DNA from 2 places in the Shewanella eurypsychrophilus genome. Region 2 is predicted to be linked to the other one. Evidence: predicted binding sites of a transcription regulator. Region 2 holds the regulator's gene; the other holds the start of a gene.
The links. Region 2 encodes NrdR, which represses ribonucleotide reductase genes. Its sites were predicted from a motif close to AAACACNANATNTNGTGTTT; they were not measured.

Region 1 (10,317 bases), 2.3 Mb from region 2:
GAATTTCCTTTCACTCGGTTATCATCAACATAGGCATCGACGGCTTCTAGCATAAGGTCATAAAACGCTTGAGTTTTATTCTTAAGTTCATTGGCAAGGCTCGCATCAATTTTCGACAACTCATCAAGCTTACTGTTGAGATGTTCTTGTGTTGCATTTGCCTGATCTTCGGCTTCATTTAACCAGCTGACAGATAGATCCAGCATCCATGCCCTAAGATCTCGAAACTCTCTGTCTATTTCGCCTGCAAGAAGATATTTATTACGCTCAATTTGTTGAAGGGTTTGCATCTCTTCCTGATGCCTAATCGCATCAATTTGTTGCTCAACCAACTCTTGCTGCTCAATGCTAATTGAAGAGATACTTTCTACCGTAGTCAGTACATAGATCAATGCGATTGCAATGACTGCGGAAAAGCCAAAACTCCCAGCGACTAACTTGGTCGATATTGTCATATTTTTAAACATACCACTACAACCTCTACTGGTAGATGATCAAACTGATCGCCCCACCTAATTCACCCAACACACCTCCTTCTTTTTTACCGCCAGTAATATCTCTCTCACCTTTTGGCATGCCATGGCAGCCTAAACAGGACTTGCCATAATATTCGGGCAATATAAATCTAAATGCCTCTTTTCCTTTTACACTCGCCTCTTCAGAAAATGGGGTTCCTTTCTGATAATCGACGCGCTTAAACATGGTCTCAATGACATTATGCTCCCACTTATCAGGCCTGTTAGCTCGGTTTCTCACATAGCTCTTAGGTGCAGTCAGCTTAATTTTCATTTTTCCAGCCATACTGGCACTGAATTTATTAGCAACCTGCCTAGCAAAAATTGCAGGTAAAAATCCCTTAAACCCAACACCTTGCTCATTAATTAACTCTTGATTTTCATCCATCACATCTTCAACAGCCTTTAGCATTGCACTCTGAGCATCAGTAAGTTTTTCGGTATCAAGAGCACTGCCACTGGCCTCGGCATAATTGGCTAGAGCCTGCTCTGCCACCAGCTTTCCCGATAATTGTTTATCGCCTATGGAAGCATCATTAATATGCTGTTGATTGACAGAGATGACTTTTCTGGCAGCACGATAGAGGGTTGTCAGCTCTTGACTCACCTCAGTATTGGAGTTAGCTAAAGCCAATTGAATATCGGCAAAGACAAATAGGAATACGCAGACAAGTGAAACCAGTATACGTGGTGTGATCATGACAAGTGCCCTACTAAAAGACGCAGACAAGTTAATGCCAAAGTGACTTAGACATCAACTTTGAACTGCAAACTAAACGTCCTTTAATTATAGTAACAACGCATCAGTAAGCTTGTTTTTTGAAGGTTATTTGGTAAGTAAATTTAGATGGGAAATTCAAAAATCAAACGCCACGCCTGAACACCGTCACCGGCTCTCACACTTAAGCCGAGTCTATCTATGCCCATCCACTCCCATAAGATGGGTTTAGAAAATGCCAATGTCGCACCGATCTCTAAGCTATGAGACACCAAAACATCTTCGCCAAAGGGAGTCGCGAACCTTAATTTATCGAAATACCAATATCCGGCAGCAAAAAATCTAGGTTCAACATCGACACCAAGCCAATCCCAGCGCCAGTAGATATCCGTGCCGATATCGACACCAGATTGCAGTGCAGAGTATGTTTCATTCTGCTTGCCATCGAAACTTGAATAACCGGCAAAGAAGAGTCTATTGACCCATACAGGATCGCTTTGTCTAAGCTGTAAATCTAACAAACTAGAGACACCAGCTGAATATATGGCAACATTGGTCCCTGACGTAAAATTATTGCCATAACCCAGATCGATATAGGCCTGAAACTCATGGTCGTCGGAGGTGTTGACCCGATACTCAATACCTGGAGTGACAGTCATAGTGCCGACATTGTCGGGGAACTCACCTTCTGGCAGGTCGCTCCAGGTAAAATTAAAGAAGCCCAAGGATACTGGAGTGCGCAAGATCAAGGATGAAGTATCGTCGTTTCGAATATCAAAACTAATGGGGATATTGACTACAGTCGCATTTTGACCTGAGGTTTTATAGATACCACTGCCTAAATAATTGGCAAAGGCATAGTGAGTAAAATCTTCTTCTGCAGAAACAGTGATTGAGATGAAAAAAGATACTAGGAAAATAAGATTTTTCAGAACCATAGATAAAAATAATTATTATATTTATGGTTCTGAATATAGCGGCAGATTGAAGGAAAATCTATAACTTCAGTTAATCTTTTTCTTCATCAGAAAAGTGATATTCTGACATCAAGTGGCCAAGTTCGGTGGATTTAGTTTTCAAATAAGATTCGTTATAACGATTCTTACCGACTTGAAGTGGTATGCGCTCAACAACTTCAATCCCTAACTCTTTCATTGCTTTGACTTTACGGGGATTATTAGTCATTAACTTGACCTTCTTAACACCCATTTTTTCCATCATTGGCAAGATCATGTCATATTTACGCATATCAGCGGCAAAGCCTAATTGTTCATTGGCTTCAACAGTATTGGCGCCCCGATCTTGTAGCTCATAAGCTCTAATTTTATTGAGTAAGCCTATGCCTCGCCCTTCTTGACGAAGGTAAAGAATAAAGCCTTGACCCACATCGGCAATATTTTGCATTGCTGTTTGTAACTGAAAACCACAATCACAACGTAAGCTGAACAATGCATCACCAGTTAAGCACTCAGAGTGAATACGCCCAAGGATAGGTTGCTCGGAGTCCAGCTCACCTAACGTTAGTGCGACATGCTCTTTTCCAGTCTCTGTGTCTTCAAAACCATGCATGGCAAAAACACCCCAAGGCGTTGGAAGTTTTGAAGAAGCGATATACTTAATCGACATGAAATAACCTTAAAGACTCTCTTTCCCTGAGATGACTAAAATCAGAAAAACAACGAGAAATACCTGAGTCTATAAAACAACAATTTTATAAACCTACCCATTCATTCTAACTCGAACTGAAGGGAGGAATTTTAGCTGGTTTTACCAGTAAGTGAAATACCTTAGCGTTTTAATCGGCTATTGATTCACCAAAGACTCACAATCCCGTCACCATTAGGCTCAGAGGATACGCCTTGCGACAAGACAATAACTTGAAGTCGCTCACTAAAGATGAATCATCTAGCTGATATAAAATCAAATATTAGAATTTTTTAGCAGCGAAACCAGTCACAACTTTTACGCCCATTTCACGTCCTAATGCCGTCATAGGATGTACAACAATCAGTCCTTTTACAGACTTTTTCAGTTTACCCATATCAGCTTGCTCGGCTTTCGTCAGAGGACGATTGAATTTCATGCCGACAACAGTGCCTCCCTGCTTACTTAATTCACGAGTCTGTTGAGTTTTAGTGCTCGCAATGCGCTTAGTCATTGCATTGATCTCTTTCCTAAACTGCAACATAACAGCTTGGTCACCGCGCTTCTCCGCTGCCGCTAATTTACGACGAAACGTTTCTAGCTTATCGCTTAGCTCGTGAAGCTCTTGCTTTAAATTCATGGTCTTGCCTTAAAATAATCTATAAAAATGCAAAAACAGCCTAAATGAAATGGCTGTTTTTTTAATCTGTTGAAACCTTATGGCAGCTATTATAACAGTAGTCGATGAATACAGTTATCGCTTTTGTGCAAGATTATGAATTACCTGATTACTACTGCCACGAAACACTAAGCTTGGGTCGGCTTTATCCTGCTCAAATTTACCATCGACAAGCACATCCACATAATCAACTATCGCTCGCTGAACAATGCTTAACTCTGACAATAGATAGCCAGTCCACAGCCATATATCTTTATCGGGACACTCAGCTTTAACACGTTTCACTAATGCTAATATACATGCCAGATTCCCCGGATAAAGGGGATCTCCACCAGAAAGTGATAGACCCCTTCGCTTAATTCGCTGATCTTTTAAGTCATTGATGACCTGCTGTTGCATCTGCAGATCGAACTCATGGCCATGGCACGGGTTCCAGGTCGACTGGTTGTAGCAACCTCGGCATTGATGCTCACACCCTGACACAAATAAGGTCGCTCGCGTACCGGGCCCGTTAATGACATCGATAGGCATGTATTGGTGATAATTCATTAAAAGTACGACCTAGTTTTAGCGGTTATAAATGAAGAAAAACGCCATAAATTAATATGGCGCTTTTAGCCTAAGCAGATAACTCTACTGATTGGTATTATAAGTGTTTAACCCGTCGCTTAACTTCTTCTTGCTTGCCAAAGTTAAATGGTCTCGCATCTGGGCTACCTAGGTATCCACATACTCGACGGGTTACTGAGACTCGGCTTGGCTCATGATTGCCACACTTAGGACAGGTAAACCCTTTACTGGCACATTCGAATTCGCCGGTATAACCACAGTCATAACACTCATCAATCGGTGTATTGGTGCCGTAATATGGCACGCGACTGTAGCTGTAGTCCCACACATCCTCTAAGGCTTCAAGATTATTCTGCATATTCGGATACTCTCCGTAACAAATAAAGCCACCATTGGTTAATGCAGGATATGGCTGCTCAAAATCCAACTTGTCGTAGGGATTCACTTGCTTCTCTACATCAAGATGGAAGCTATTGGTGTAATAACCTTTTTGAGTAACCCCTTTAACCACGCCAAAACGTTTAGTATCTATGTGACAGAAACGACTACATAAGTTTTCACTCGGCGTGCTGTATAAGCTAAACGCATAGCCAGTCTCTTCTTTCCACTTCAAGGTTGCAGCTTTCATGTACTCAATGATAGCTATCGCCTTTTCTCTTAATAGCTCACTGTCATAGACATGCTTGTCAGTGCCATAAAGCGCATTAATGGTTTCATGTAAACCAATATATCCAAGAGAAATCGAGGCACGGCCATTTTTAAAGATGGTTGAGATCTCTTCATCGGCGCGCAATCTTACCCCACAAGCCCCTTCCATATATAAAATAGGAGCGACACGGGCTTTAACCCCTTCCAAACGCTCAATACGGGTATCTAATGCCTTACGCGCAATCACTAAGCGTTGATCTAAAATACGATAAAACTCAGCTTCATCACCGCCTGACTCTAGCGCAACTCTTGGTAAGTTGAGGCTGACTACGCCTAAATTGTTACGTCCTTCATGGACTAACTCACCCTCTTCTTCATAGGTTCCCAAGAAGCTTCGACACCCCATAGGGGTCTTAAATGATCCCGTCACCTTTTCCACTTGCTCGTAGTTAAGAATGTCTGGGTACATGCGAGTAGAGGCACACTTTAGGGCTAACTTTTTGATATCATAATTGCAATCGCCAACCTTGTGGTTGATGCCATCACGAATAGCAAATACCAATTTAGGGAAAACTGCCGTCTTACGGTTCTTACCTAGACCTGCAATACGCACCTTCATCATCGACGCTTGAATGAGTCGAGACTCCCATGAAGTGCCTAAACCAAAACCGAAGGTAACAAACGGTGTCTGGCCGTTTGCGGTATGTAAGGTGTTGACCTCATATTCCAACGACTGGAAAGCATCATGACACTCTTTTTCTGTCTGAGCCGTTGCAAACGCTTTAGCATCGGTAATGCCCCAGTCCAGTGCTAACTGATATTGCTTGTCATAGCTCTTAGCTACGAATGGTGCGAGGACTTCGTCAATTCTGTTGATAGTCGTGCCGCCATAGATATGACTGGCGACTTGCGCAATGATTTGAGCCGTTACTGCGGTCGCTGTCGAGATAGACTTAGGCGTCTCAATCTCGGCATTACCCATCTTAAACCCTTGAGTCAGCATGCCACTGAGATCGATCAGCATACAGTTGAACATAGGGAAGAAAGGTGCGTAATCCAGATCATGGTAATGAATTTCGCCAGCCTCATGTGCCGCGACCACATCTTTTGGCAGAATATGTCGAGTGGCATAATGTTTGGCCACAATACCCGCGAGCAGATCCCTTTGAGTTGGGATCACTTTGGAATCTTTATTGGCATTTTCGTTCATTAAAGCAGCATTACTTTGCTCAACTAAGCCACGGATCTCTTGGTTTAATCGACTGCTCGTTTCACGATGCAGATCTCTGTCATGGCGATACTCGATATAAACACGTGCAAGGGATTTATAAGGCCCTTCCATCAGCTGATTTTCAACGAGGTCTTGTAGATCGTGAATATCTATCTCTTCACGCATAGACACACTGCTCGCAATTACATTCGCGACCTGGGCCGCATAGGCTTTATCATCAATACCTGCCGAGTTAGCTGCAGCTGATACTGCATCTCTAATCCTTGTTTCGTCAAAAGGCGTGCGGTAACCATCCCGCTTAATAACCACTGGCATTGTTTAATCTCTCCTCAAGTGACGCTGAAAATAACACCACATCTAGTGTTTTAACAAACGTTCAGCACAATATGTTGCGTATTAAGCTACAAACCCAAGAAAAGAACATTGATCGAGATCATGATTATACCGATGGATTTTAACTAGCAATTATTCCTGCCAAGAAGGCCACTGATCAGAAAAAGTAGCCTTGACGCTCCGATAAAAGCAGGCTAGATGGGAAGAGTGCAATGGTTAGTAAACAGACAATACGGACAAGGCGGGTAATGGAGAAATCTAGTACTTACCTAGGCTAAGATAACTATTTACCATACCGACAGCTTGTTGATTTTCACCCATTGATGAAGCTAACTGCATGGTAGACTTAAGACCTTGCCACTGCTCCCTGTCACTAACAGACATCTGTGCATCGCTCTGAAGATATACGTTTAACTGGGCCGAAACACGGGTCGCTTTCTGGCTCACCTCTTTACCCTGTGCATTGTCCATCTGATTGAGCACACTGTCGGCATCATTGAGCAAGCTAACCAGAACAGCAGACATGCCTTCGACCTCTCCTTCTGCCGTTAGCTCTTTTCGCTTATCTTCAATAAAGCTCTTAAGGTCATCAGGTTGACCTTTGACTTGAGGTAAATCAAAGCCCCCTTCAGATAAACGATTCAATTGAGAGTCTGATAAGATCCCGTCTTGATGTAGACGCTGAATAAGCTTAGGTAAGTCTGCGGCAGAAAAATCGCCTTTGGAAAAAAAGTCTTTCGCCATTGTCTCGATTTTTTGCGCTCTAGCAGCTCTGGGTGATAAAGAGACTGACTCATCCTTAATTCCATCTCTATTTTGTCCCGCAGTGGCTTCTTTTGACTGACTCAGGCTCACCTTGTCACTGCTGATCCCAGCATCAGTTTTCTGGCTATTAACACCATAACTGTCAACTAAACTCTTGCCAGCATTCCCAGCTGTGGCATTAACACCTGCGTTAATCGCTGAATTGATTTGGCTAGCTGAGTTAGTAATAGGGTTCATTGTCAAAATACCGACATAAAAAGAGATATATCGGTGTTAAGCAGGAAACATGCCGAAACTAACACTCAGAATAAATATGATGAATTGAACCTAATCTTTACTCTTTGTTATTAAGATCGTCGATAAGTGTCATACACAAGTCTCTCAGTGATTCAATTTCGGCCTCATTGAGTGAAACTTTACTCAGCAGTACCTGTTTAAGGGCTAGCGCTTCCTGCTTCAATGTCAGTCCTTCTGAAGTGGTTTGTATCACTTTTTTACGCTCATCTTCAGTATCGATACGGCGATTTAGAAAACCCTTAACCTCCAATCGCTTTACTATCGGCGTGAGTGTGCCTAAATCTAAGCGCGTAGCCAATGAAAGCTGAGTCAGGCTGACTCCATCATTTAACCATAACGCCTGCATCACCAAGTATTGCGGATAGGTTAATCCACACTCATCGAGCAAAGGCCGGTATGCACGAACCAAGGCATTTCCCGCTGTATACAAGGCAAAACACACATTCTCCGACAAACAATTGCTCGCTTGTTTATCATCCATGTTCACTTGTTGATCAGTATCAAGCTCAGACGACACACTTCTACTCCACATATTAATTTGCGCGCAAACTAGTTGCGCGGAATTCATTTTACTTGTAGAGTCTACCACAATTAGTTTGCACGCAAAGTAAAAGAGGATTTATGAACGCCAATCAAATTGTTTTACACTCTCGCCCTGAAGGTATGCCAGTTGCAGCTAACTTCAAGCAGGTCTCTGTTGAGCTACCAGCACTGGAGCAAGGTGAGTTTCTGGTAAAAAACTTATGGATGTCAGTCGATCCTTATATGCGTGGACGTATGATTGACAGAGAAAGTTACATCGCTCCCTTCATTATTGGCCAAGTGCTAGAGGGCGGTTCGATCGGAGAAATCATCAAATCTAACAATGAAGCCTTCCCTGTAGGCAGTAAAGTCAGCGCGATGAATGGATGGCGTAGCCACTATGTCACCGATGGTGCAGATCACACCTTATTACCACAGACCCCCATTAACGAGTCACATTTTCTGGGCGTCTTAGGTATGCCAGGTATGACTGCATGGACAGGTCTAAATAAGATAGCCAATTTAAAAGAGGGTGAAACCTTATTTGTTTCGGGTGCTGCCGGCGCTGTAGGCAGTATCGTTTGTCAGTTAGGTAAATTGATGGGAGCAAAAGTCATCGCTTCTGTAGGCAGCGATGATAAAGCACAACACCTTAGCAAATTAGGTGTTGATGCCGTCATTAACTACAAGACAACAAAGGACTTGAGCCAGTCACTGAGTGATGCGGCTCCACAAGGTATTGATGTCTATTTTGAAAACGTCGGTGGCGAGCATCTCACCGCCGCACTCAATAATATGAATGACCATGGAAGAATTGCCGTTTGTGGCATGATCTCTCAGTACAATGATACGACACCGACTCCAGGTCCGAATAACCTGGCTATGATCATCATCAAGAAGCTAAAAATCGAAGGCTTTATCGTATTCGAACATTGGGATAGCTATCCGCAATTTGCCAAAAAGATGGGTCAATGGCTTGCTACTGATGCCATCAAAGCTGAGCAAACTGTTTATGAAGGGCTTGAAAAAGCACCTGAAGCGTTCATCGGTTTATTCGAAGGAAAAAACCGAGGAAAAATGCTAGTAAGCCTCAAATAATCATTAGCAAAATAAAGATTGAAAAAAAGAGCCAAAAGGCTCTTTTTTTATGAAATGAGATCGACTAATTAATCATATTTTAATCGTTCAATGACCACTAAGAATCGCTTCAATCTGATGTCTAGCTTGCTCAACAGCCAACTCACCCGCTTTGATTGCTTCTTCTGCTCGGTGAAATTCCATCGTCCCTATATCACCTAAATCAGGGACTAAACAGATATCCGGTGGATCACCCATCAATCTGGCACGTTTATGACGCTGCTCGAGAATATCCATAGACTGCGACATAACAGCTAACATGCCAGGATTAGACTCTTTACCCGAAGAGAACTTATCAGTGAGGTGAGTGACATAGTCTCTCCCACGAGCGAGTAGATCCATAAACCCTGTATCAGAATGTTGTAGTGCTTTCTCACTCTCTTCAGCCGAAGGTTTGTTACAAGTCATATCGACAGGCAATACCTGCATTCGGCCACGACGTTGCCCGTTCAGATCGACAGCAATAACCAGATCGACCTCCATCGCTCTGCTGACCGAAACGGGAACAGGGTTGACCACTGCACCATCAACAAGCCACCGCTCGCCCACTTTCACTGGGGGTAATATGCCTGGCATAGAACAAGATGCACGAATAGCATGGCGAAGGTCTCCCTCCTTAAACCAGATCTCTTGGCCAGAGTAAAGATCGGTGGCCACTGCAATAAGGGGCTTTTTCAGCTGTTCTATCTGTAGGTCACCAATATGGTTTTGAATAACATCAAACACTTTATCACCACCAATTAAGCCACCTTTACGCCAGCTTAAATCCATCAGTCCCAATACATCCCAGCTTGAGAAGCTTCTCACCCACTTTTCAAGATCATCGAGTTGGTCATTAGCATAAGCGGCTCCAACAAGCGCACCTATGGAGCAACCAGACACTTTATCCGGGTAGATGCCCATTTTTGCCAACCCGTTAAGCACGCCAATATGTGCCCAACCTTTAGCTGCGCCACTGCCTAACGCAATTCCAATTTTAGCCACTTAAGTTCCCCTAAATACCGTCTAGATAATGACACCGTTAGTGTGCTGGCTTATTTTGTTCTTGAGGGATATTTAGCGCCGGTAACGTTAAATAAACCCTACGATTGTTGGCTCTGTGTTCAGTGGTTTCATTATCCACTTCAGGTAAAGTCTCACCCAGTGCCTCAATACTGATCTGCTCCCCATCAACGCCGAGCTCTTTCAAATATGTTGCCACAGATTCAGCACGTCTCTTTGACAACTTCATATTGTATTGAGAGGCGCCTACTGAATC
Region 2 (10,317 bases):
GTATGCTGAAGGTTACCCTGGTAAGCGTTACTACGGTGGCTGTGAGCATGTAGATATCGCAGAAGAACTTGCGATTTCTCGTGCTAAAGAATTATTTGGTGCGACATATGCGAACGTGCAGCCACACTCTGGTTCACAAGCAAACGCTGCGGTGTTCATGGCGCTACTTCAAGGCGGCGATACTGTACTTGGTATGAGCTTGGCACATGGTGGACACCTGACTCACGGTTCACATGTCAGCTTCTCAGGTAAGCTATATAACGCTGTTCAATACGGTATCGACGAGACAACAGGTAAGATTGATTACGCTGAAGTTGAACGTCTTGCTGTTGAGCATAAGCCAAAGATGGTCATTGCAGGTTTCAGTGCATATTCTGGCATCATCGATTGGGGCAAGTTCCGTGAAATCGCTGATAAAGTTGGCGCATATCTGTTTGTTGATATGGCACACGTTGCCGGTCTTGTGGCAGCGGGTATCTACCCGAACCCACTTCCACATGCGCACGTTGTTACGACAACCACTCATAAGACATTAGCGGGCCCTCGTGGTGGTCTTATTTTGTCTGCTATCGATGACGAAGCTATCTACAAAAAGCTGAATTCTGCAGTATTTCCTGGCGGTCAAGGTGGTCCTTTAATGCACGTTATCGCTGCTAAAGCGGTTGCATTTAAAGAAGCTCTAGAGCCGGAATTCAAAACATACCAAGAGCAAGTTGTTGTTAATGCTAAGGTTATGGCTAAAACATTCATCGAGCGCGGCTACGATGTTGTTTCTGGTGGTACCGATAACCATCTATTTTTGCTTGATCTAATTAGCAAAGATATGACGGGTAAAGATGCTGATGCAGCCCTTGGTCTTGCTAACATCACAGTGAACAAAAACTCAGTACCTAACGACCCACGCTCACCATTTGTGACTTCAGGCCTACGTATCGGCTCTCCTGCTATCACACGTCGTGGTTTCAAAGAGGAACAGTCTGTAGAACTGACAAACTGGATGTGTGATGTACTGGACGATATCAGTAACAAAGGCACTATCGAGCGCGTTAAGAAACAAGTGCTTGAGCTATGTGCTAAGTTTCCAGTTTACGGATAAGCTTATGGTTAACCTTTAAGGTTAATTCAGGTAAACTTCAATGGCCGCTACTTAGCGGCCATTTTTATTTCTGATTAGCGAATAGAGTATATATACTAATGTATACTCGCTAATCTTATTTCCCTTCTTTTTACTCCTTGGAGGCTCGATGCATTGCCCATTTTGCAGCGCAACAGATACTAAAGTGATCGATTCACGTTTGGTGGCAGATGGCCATCAGGTTAGGCGTCGTCGAGAATGCGCCGAGTGTCATGAACGGTTTACCACCTTCGAAGGGGCTGAACTGGTCATGCCAAGAGTGGTTAAGCAAGACGGTAGTCGTCAGCCATTTGATGAAGAAAAGCTTAGAGGTGGCATGCTCAGAGCGGTAGAGAAACGCCCGGTTTCCATGGATCAAATTGAGCAGGCCCTGACTAAAATTAAGTCTACCCTTAGAGGCACGGGTGAACGAGAAATCAAGTCGGAGATGATCGGTAATCTAATGATGGATCATCTCATTAATTTAGATAAAGTGGCCTATATCCGTTTCGCCTCTGTGTACCGTGCATTCGAAGATGTGTCTGAATTTGGTGATGCGATAGCTAAATTGCAAAAGTAATTAAGCTAGGCATTTTTATTGAAATTAGTTTTAATCATATTTGGTCAGTCAAGCTATGTGGTCGATAAAAGATACTGAATGTATGAGCCGTGCAATTAAGCTTGCACGTAAAGGTTTATATACCACTCGTCCTAACCCTTGCGTTGGTTGTGTTGTTACTCGTGATGATAAAATCATCGGCGAAGGCTTTCACATTAAAGCCGGTGGTCCACACGCCGAGGTACATGCATTAGCCATGGCGGTTGAGCATGTTGGTGGTACTGACAAACTTAGCAATACAACAGCCTATGTGACTCTTGAGCCCTGTAGTCACTATGGCCGCACGCCTCCTTGTGCGGAAGCATTAATTAAGCATGGCATAACTCGGGTTGTCGTTGCGGTAGAAGATCCCAATCCACAGGTTTCTGGTCGCGGAATAAAAATGCTCCGCGAAGCGGGCATACAAGTGGACGTTGGCTTACTCAAAGAGGAAGCGAGTCAGATTAACCCAGGCTTTATGAAGCGCATGCAAAGCTCACTGCCTTGGGTGACGGTTAAAATGGCCGCAAGCTTAGATGGTAAAACAGCCCTGAGTAATGGTGTGTCAAAATGGATCACAGGTCCTGAATCTCGCCGAGATGTACAACGTCTACGTGCGCGACATTGTGCCTTAGTGACAGGGGTTGAAACGGTGTTAATCGACGATCCCTCACTCAATGTTCGCCATGACGAACTGGGTTATCTAGCCGATGAGTTAGGCTGTGATGAATTGCATCAACCACTGCGGGTTATTCTGGACAGTAAGGCTAGATTGACGTCTACAGCCAAACTTTTTTCTATTGAGAGCCCAATCTTATTAGTATCTTGTCTTGATTACTCACTTGCTGAGCAAGATCTATGGCCTGAGTATGTTTCACATATCCGCTTAGATTCAGACGCTAACGGAAGAGTGGCGCTAGCAGAACTTTTTGCGTATTTAGGCCAGAGCTGTAATGCTGTACTTATTGAAGCAGGAGCTACGCTGGCTGGAAGCGTGATCACAGAAAAGTACGCCGATGAAATGATACTCTATCAGGCAATGAAGATATTAGGTTCTGCAGGGCGGAATTTGATCAGCTTGCCTGATTATTCGACTATGGCGGCGATTCCGTCTATTGAATTAATTGATGAACGTAAGTTGGGTGATGACACCCGCTTGACGTTAAAAATAAGGTCATAATCCATGTTTACTGGGATCATAGAATCTGTCGGTACCCTGAGAAAAATCCAGCGACTCGGTGATGATATTCGTCTCACTGTTGCCAGTCACAAATTAGACCTGTCAGATGTTCGTCTTGGTGACAGTATTGCAACAAATGGTGTTTGCTTAACGGTTGTAGAATGTCTTTGTGATGGTTATGTGGCAGATATTTCAGCCGAAACTGTCGGGTTAACTGGTTTTGCTCACTATCAAGTGGGGACTAAAGTGAATCTTGAAAAGGCAGTAACACCGACAACACGTCTTGGTGGTCACATGGTTAGTGGCCATGTTGATGGTGTCGCAAGTGTTGTTGACAGGCAGTTTCGTGGCAAAGCTATCGAGTTTTGGTTAACTGCACCAGTAGAACTCGCTAAATATATTGCTCATAAAGGCTCAATTACCATAGATGGTGTTAGCTTGACTGTGAATGATGTACAAGATAATCGCTTCCGCTTAACCATTGTGCCGCATACTGCGGGTGAAACGACATTAGAGAGCCTCAAAGCCGGTGACAAAGTGAATATTGAAGTGGATCTTATTGCGCGTCATCTAGAACGCTTAATGACCTATTCAAATAAAGAACCGTCACAGCCAGAGTCTAATGTGACCATGGATCTGTTAGCTCGCTCAGGTTTTTTACGTTAGTGACTGGCAATATTTGTAAATAGAAGATTAAATCAATAAATAATTAATCAATTATCGACTCAGGAGATATTTCACCAGAGTCAGATACTCGAAACAATAAAATTTAAGGCCTTACAATGTCGTTACACAGTATAGAAGAGATCATCGAAGATATTCGTCTCGGTAAAATGGTTATCTTGATGGACGATGAAGATCGTGAAAATGAAGGTGATTTGATCATGGCAGCAGACATGGTCACGCCAGAAGCCGTTAACTTTATGGCGACTTTTGGTCGCGGCCTGATCTGTCAGACATTGACAAAGCAGCGCTGTGAGCAGCTGAGCCTACCTTTGATGGTGACTAACAATAACGCTCAGTTTTCAACTAACTTTACGGTTTCTATTGAGGCGGCTGAAGGTGTTACAACCGGGATCTCTGCGCAAGATAGAGCTGTAACAGTTAAAGCTGCGGTCGCTAAAGGTGCCAAGCCAAGTGATATCGTACAACCTGGCCATATATTTCCTCTGATGGCTCAGGAAGGTGGGGTGTTAATACGTGCAGGTCATACTGAAGCGGGTTGTGATTTAGCCAGACTTGCAGGTTTTGAAGCATCATCTGTGATTGTTGAGATCCTCAATGATGATGGCACCATGGCTCGTCGTCCAGATCTTGAAATTTTCGCAGAGAAACATGGTCTTAAGATGGGTACTATTGCCGATCTTATCGAGTATCGCAATACCAAAGAGACCAATGTTGTTCGTGAAGCACAATGTAAACTACCCACGCGTTTTGGTACCTTCGATATGTTGACCTTTAGGGATACTATCGATAATCAGCTTCATTTTGTATTGATTAATGGTGAAGTGAAAGAAGATGTGCTGGTACGGGTACATCTGCAAAATACATTCAATGATTTGTTACATTCAGAACGTGATCAGAAGCGCAGTTGGCCATTAGAAAAGGCGATGCAGCGAATTGCCGATGAAGGCGGTGTCTTAGTCTTACTCGGTAACCAAGAGCATAGCAGTGATATTCTTGCAAAAGTGAAAGCATTTGAGTTAGAAGATAGTGGTCAAGCACCAACAACGGCAAAGTGGCAAGGTACATCTCGTCAGGTGGGCGTAGGTTCACAGATCTTAGCCGATGTCGGAGTGACTAAGATGCGTTTACTTAGTTCGCCAAAGCGTTATCATTCACTTTCCGGTTTTGGATTGGAAGTCACTGATTATATAGCCGAATAGATAAATCATTATTTAAAACAAACAAATTCTTGTTATTTGCATGGGGATCAACGTTAGGGGCTGTGATATCATACCGCCTCTTCCGAGCCCGTGCCGGTAAAATCAGCTAATTTAGGTAAGATAAATGAACATAGTTCAAGGTAATATCGAGTCGAAAAACGCCAAGATTGCTATCGTAGTTTCACGCTTCAACAGTTTTGTTGTTGAAAGCTTGCTAAACGGTGCGGTTGATACACTTAAACGTTTCGGTCAAGTCGCTGATGATAACATCACAGTTGTACGTGTACCTGGAGCGGTTGAGCTTCCAATAGCAGCACGTCGTGTTGCTGCTAGTGGTAAGTTTGACGGGATTATTGCATTGGGTGCAGTGATTCGTGGTGGAACACCACACTTTGATTTTGTTGCAGGTGAATGTAATAAAGGACTTTCTCAAATTGCCCTTGAGTTTGATATTCCTGTTGCATTTGGTGTGTTAACGACAGATACCATAGAGCAAGCTATTGAACGCTCTGGGACTAAAGCAGGTAATAAGGGCGGCGAAGCTGCACTTGGTCTGCTTGAAACAGTTAACGTCCTGCAAGAACTAGAACAGCATTTGCAAGATTAGGAACAAAGATGAAACCTTCAGAGCGCCGCAAGGCCCGCCGTTTAGCCGTTCAAGCCATATACTCTTGGCAGTTAAGCGGAAATAATGTTGCCGATGTGGAGCATGAATTTCTTACAGAGCAAAAAATCGATGGTATCGATGTTGCGTACTTTCGTGAGTTACTCACAGGTACAGCAACTAAATCAGCTCAACTTGATGAGCTGATTATTCCACATATAGAGCGTCCATTTGACGAAGTGTCTCCTATTGAGAAAGCGGTGTTAAGACTTGCTACTTATGAGCTGACTTTCCGAAAAGATGTGCCCTATAAAGTGGCTATCAATGAAGCCATTGAGCTTGCTAAGACTTATGGCGCAGAAGATGGCCATAAGTTTGTCAATGGTATTCTCGACAAGATTGTCGGTCGTAAGTAATACAGAAAACGGCATCTTAGGATGCCATTTTTTTTGCTTTGAAAATGCGATTCATCATTGAGCACACCCAGTGTATTTATCTTAATTTAGATCCGGGTAAACCATTTAGTGAAAGAATTTCAATTAATCGAACATTTCTTCAATAGCCGAGCTCAATCACGTCGTGATGTTGAGTTGGGTATCGGTGATGACTGTGCCTTGGTTCAACCGGCTGCAAATAAGTCTATAGCCATCTCTTGTGACACGCTCGTTGAGAATGTCCATTTCTATCCAGATATACCACCACAAGCCTTAGGCTATAAATCATTAGCGGTGAACCTGTCTGATCTTGCATCTATGGGGGCCGAACCTGCATGGATGACATTAGCGTTAACCTTGCCTGATGTCGACGAAGACTGGTTAAAAGCATTCAGTACCGGTTTGTTTGACGCTGCAGAGTACTATGGTGTGTCGCTTATTGGTGGAGACACCACGCGCGGGCCGCGTTCAATTAGCATTACCATAAATGGGCAAGTTCCTACTGGGACGGCATTAACCCGTGCAGGTGCTAAAAATGGTGACTGGCTCTATGTGACGGGCACATTGGGGGATTCAGCCCTTGGTTTGGATGTTATTCGTGGTAAGAGACAAGTGGATACTGAATATAACGAGTATTTAATTAATCGTCATTACTACCCAAGTCCGCGAGTGCTAGCTGGGCAGGCATTGCGACATCTAGCATCGAGTGCTATCGATCTCTCGGATGGTTTAGCATCAGATATTAAGCATGTGCTTAAACAGTCTGGTGTAGGTGCTGTGATAGATGTCGATCTTTTACCACGCTCACCAGCCTTAACTGATTCATTGTCTGAAACTGAAGCCTTTAGCTATGCTTTATCTGGTGGTGAAGATTATGAGTTGTTGTTTACTGTTTCAGAAGCGCAAAAAGGGGCTTTAGAAACGGCAATGGCCCATACGGGTGTTGCGTTTACTCAGATTGGGCAAGTGACGTCCGGTAATGAATTGAGGTTAATACGCAATGGAGAGCGATTTAATTTAACTAACATAGGTTTTGAGCACTTCTCCTGATGAATATTTTTTCTAAAGATAAAGCATTAAACTCTCTTTCGCTAAAGAACCCTATCCATTTTCTAGCACTTGGTTTTGGCTCTGGCTTAGCGGCTAAAGCGCCTGGAACATTCGGTACACTTGCAGCTATCCCTCTCTATTTACTGATGGCACCATTGAGTCTTCCTTGGTATATCGCACTCACTTTATTAAGTGTATTTGCTGGTTTCTACATCTGTGATAAGGCCGCGAAAGACATGGGCGTCCATGATCATGGCGCGATCGTATGGGATGAATTTGCAGGGTTATTCATTACTATGATTGCCGCTCCAGTAGGTTGGATGTGGCTGCTAGTCGGTTTTGCACTATTTCGTTTCTTCGATATCATTAAACCTTGGCCGATCCGTTGGTTAGATGCCAAAGTCAAAGGTGGTTTCGGCATCATGATAGACGACGTGCTTGCTGGAATATTCTCGCTTATCTGTCTTCAGCTATTAGCTTACTATTTTGCTTAGAAAGCCCAGGTGGCTTTTGCGAAAAAGGTAGGATCGGCGATATGACCAAACAGGTCTTGGCCTGCGTTGTCCGTACCATTGTAGGTCACGCAGGCGGTTACTGGGCCTAGGGGATAACTTAGGCCTAAATTGTAATATATATAATCATCACCCAATGCGTCTTTGGTATCCCACCAACCTAGCTGCATATCAAGACTAAGTCCTGACTCCCATAGGGCTTGTGACTTGTTATATTCAATTCGATAAGCGTTGTCGACACTTAAGTCACCTAAAATATCATTTAATGTATGGCTGAAAGTCAACTTACCATAAGGGCTGTGGAGGTCGAACATGAGCTCGGTAAAGTCCAATTCTATGCCTTTATTTGTACCTTGAATGAGATACTGATACAAGGTGACTGACAAGTAGATATCTTTATTGAAGATATGGCGATAACCCAAATAAACATCGGTTTCTAAGTTCTCTCCTGCCTCGTAAGGGCTATCATCGTCGATAAAATTAAATGTTGAAATAAAAGTGCCTAAGTAAAAGCCATTACCAACATCATACCCTGCTAACACTTGTACAGCGGGATCAGTCTGAGTGAGGGAAACACCATAGGCTCTATGGTCTGTAGTGACAGTCGCATAGCCGAAATAGGTTCCTTCAGCATGGCTGGGGACGGGGAGTATAAATAAGGAGCAGATAAATAGCTGCAGGAGTGAAGGTTTAAGCTTGAGCCATGTGTTAATCACGTACTTCCATGTATCCAGATAATTCATATCCCTTGCCTTATTACTGTTCCATGCTAATCGGTATCGTTAACTTGCTTAATGTCATTTGCTTAATGACATTAAGGAAAATATAGACCAAGGGTTAATCTATATCCAATTTAGCTGTTCGAGGAATACTAAATTCTTAATAGTTCCTTTGCGTTGGCCAGAGTGTTATTGGTTATTTTGTCACCGCCAAGTAGACGAGCAAGCTCTTCAACTCTTTGATCTTTATTTAGTGACATCATTGAGGTCTCCGTCTTGCCTGATTTAGTCTTTTTATTGACGAACATGTGTTGATGCCCGTTGCCTGCCACTTGCGGTAAGTGAGTGACGCATAACACTTGAGTGGACTCTCCGAGCTTTCTCAGCATGCGGCCGACGACTGCTGCAGTTGGTCCTGATATACCTACATCAACTTCATCGAAGATCAGGGTTGGCGTCGACACTTTTTTGGCTGTTATCACCTGTATGCCTAAACCAATACGCGAGAGTTCACCACCGGAGGCAACTTTAGAGAGTGGCTGCAATGGCTGGCCTGGGTTAGTGGTGACTAGAAACTCGATGCAATCACAACCATTAGGAGAGCTGAGCTCTGGGTTAAAATCCACTGAAATTGTAAACTTGCCTTTTGGCATGCTCAGTTCGTGAATCGATTGAGTTACTTGCCTATCTAACTCTTTAGCATAGCGGATCCGGCTTTGACTGAGCTTCTTGGCATGAACCAGGTAACTTTCTCTACTGGCTTCAACTTGCTGCCTAAGGTCGTCGAGTGCTTCTTCATCGGAGTCTAGGGATAGGAGCTCTTGCTTCAATTTATGGTGGTGAGTCGCCAACTCGGATGCGTTGACATGGTGTTTACGTGCCAGTTGCATGGTTTTAGTCAATCGCTGTTCAAGGTAGGCAAAGTGCTGAGGGTCAAGCTCTAGACCCGTCAGGTAACTTTCTAGCTCGCTACTACTTTCTTGAACTTGAATGAGTGCTTCGTTGAGCATACTCACTACATTTTTGAGTTGTGGATCATAGCTTTCAAGCTCTTGTGCTTGAGTTATCCCTGCATTGATTAATGACTCAACGCTGCCTTCATCGTTATCTTGCAAAATAAACAGCTCATTTTTGCAGGCTTCAACTAAGGCTGTGCCATTGGCGAGTTTCTTGTGCTCAGCTTCTATTTCTTCAAATTCTCCGGGAGTGAGGCTAAACTCATCTAGCTCTTCGACTTGGTACTGGAGTAATTGTTTACGTGCAATACGCTCATGTTGCGACAATTGTAGAGCTTTAAGTTCTTTTTCTATCAATTTACAACGTTGATACCCAGTGGCTACTGAGTCAAGAATCATCTTATGGTTGGCATAACTGTCTAGAAGAGTAAGTTGATGTTCGCTTTTAAGCATGGCGTGATGAGCATGTTGTCCATGAATACCAATAAGAAGCTGTCCAAGGTTTTTAGCTTGACTCAAGGGAACCGGATTGCCATTGATGTATGCTCTAGAGCGGCCGTCACTGCCTATTGTACGTCTCAGTATACATTCACTTTCTAGATCAAGATCGTTATCTTCAAGCCAGCGTTTAGCGATTGGAATATCATTTAATGAAAATCTAGCGCTGACTTCGGCTTTAGTGGCGCCGGGTCTCACAGTACTGGCATCGGCTCTATTGCCCAAACAAAGACCCAGAGCGTCAATAGCAATTGATTTACCAGCACCGGTTTCACCTGTGATACTCGTCATGCCAGGCTTAAAATCTAACTCTAGAAAACGAACGATCGCGAAATTATTGATGCTTAGTTGGCAAAGCATAATGACACCCTCCAATGTACTGTGTTTTTAAACAGTATATACTGATTTTATATACAGTAAAGCTTTGTGTTATTTATGTTCAATAAAATGTTGAAGTCACTAGTAAGCATTATTTTACGTCAAAAAGTGATCAAAGCCGGAGTAAATAATCAATCGCAGGTAAGGTTAAAATACTTAGTATCGTGCCTAACATTATAGCGTGAGCACTGATGGCCGATTTAATTTTATATCGTTGGGCGAGTAAGAACACACTTGCGGCTGTGGGTAAGGCAGCTAAAATCACTCCGATAATAAGGTTTTCTTCACCGACTCCAAATGCAGATAAGAAAAGGTAAGCAAATAATGGCTGAATAATGAGTTTACACAGATTTATCCAAGATAGCTCAGTAATATGGTTAAGCCGTGA

Region 1: nrdD (anaerobic ribonucleoside-triphosphate reductase) is a predicted target of NrdR. The motif match lies at 6,352-6,371, and genes of this name have one in related genera.

Annotation. Positions count from the first base shown of each region.
Region 1 is NZ_CP045503.2:1,924,186-1,934,502, reverse strand. It holds gene FM038_RS08130 (methyl-accepting chemotaxis protein) at 1-467, opposite strand, end outside; gene FM038_RS08125 (Tll0287-like domain-containing protein) at 481-1,215, opposite strand; gene FM038_RS08120 (hypothetical protein) at 1,359-2,171, opposite strand; gene ribA (GTP cyclohydrolase II) at 2,242-2,859, opposite strand; gene FM038_RS08110 (YibL family ribosome-associated protein) at 3,161-3,517, opposite strand; gene nrdG (anaerobic ribonucleoside-triphosphate reductase-activating protein) at 3,632-4,105, opposite strand; gene nrdD (anaerobic ribonucleoside-triphosphate reductase) at 4,203-6,320, opposite strand; gene FM038_RS08095 (hypothetical protein) at 6,597-7,340, opposite strand; gene FM038_RS08090 (MarR family winged helix-turn-helix transcriptional regulator) at 7,438-7,881, opposite strand; gene FM038_RS08085 (NADP-dependent oxidoreductase) at 8,022-9,020, shown strand; gene rssA (patatin-like phospholipase RssA) at 9,108-10,043, opposite strand; gene FM038_RS08075 (OmpA family protein) at 10,081-10,317, opposite strand, start outside.
Region 2 is NZ_CP045503.2:4,229,055-4,239,371, reverse strand. It holds gene glyA (serine hydroxymethyltransferase) at 1-1,096, shown strand, start outside; gene nrdR (transcriptional regulator NrdR) at 1,245-1,694, shown strand; gene ribD (bifunctional diaminohydroxyphosphoribosylaminopyrimidine deaminase/5-amino-6-(5-phosphoribosylamino)uracil reductase RibD) at 1,750-2,892, shown strand; gene FM038_RS18105 (riboflavin synthase) at 2,896-3,558, shown strand; gene ribBA (bifunctional 3,4-dihydroxy-2-butanone-4-phosphate synthase/GTP cyclohydrolase II) at 3,675-4,778, shown strand; gene ribH (6,7-dimethyl-8-ribityllumazine synthase) at 4,903-5,385, shown strand; gene nusB (transcription antitermination factor NusB) at 5,394-5,798, shown strand; gene thiL (thiamine-phosphate kinase) at 5,907-6,866, shown strand; gene FM038_RS18080 (phosphatidylglycerophosphatase A family protein) at 6,866-7,360, shown strand; gene FM038_RS18075 (TorF family putative porin) at 7,357-8,121, opposite strand; gene recN (DNA repair protein RecN) at 8,250-9,911, opposite strand; gene FM038_RS18065 (AEC family transporter) at 10,042-10,317, opposite strand, start outside.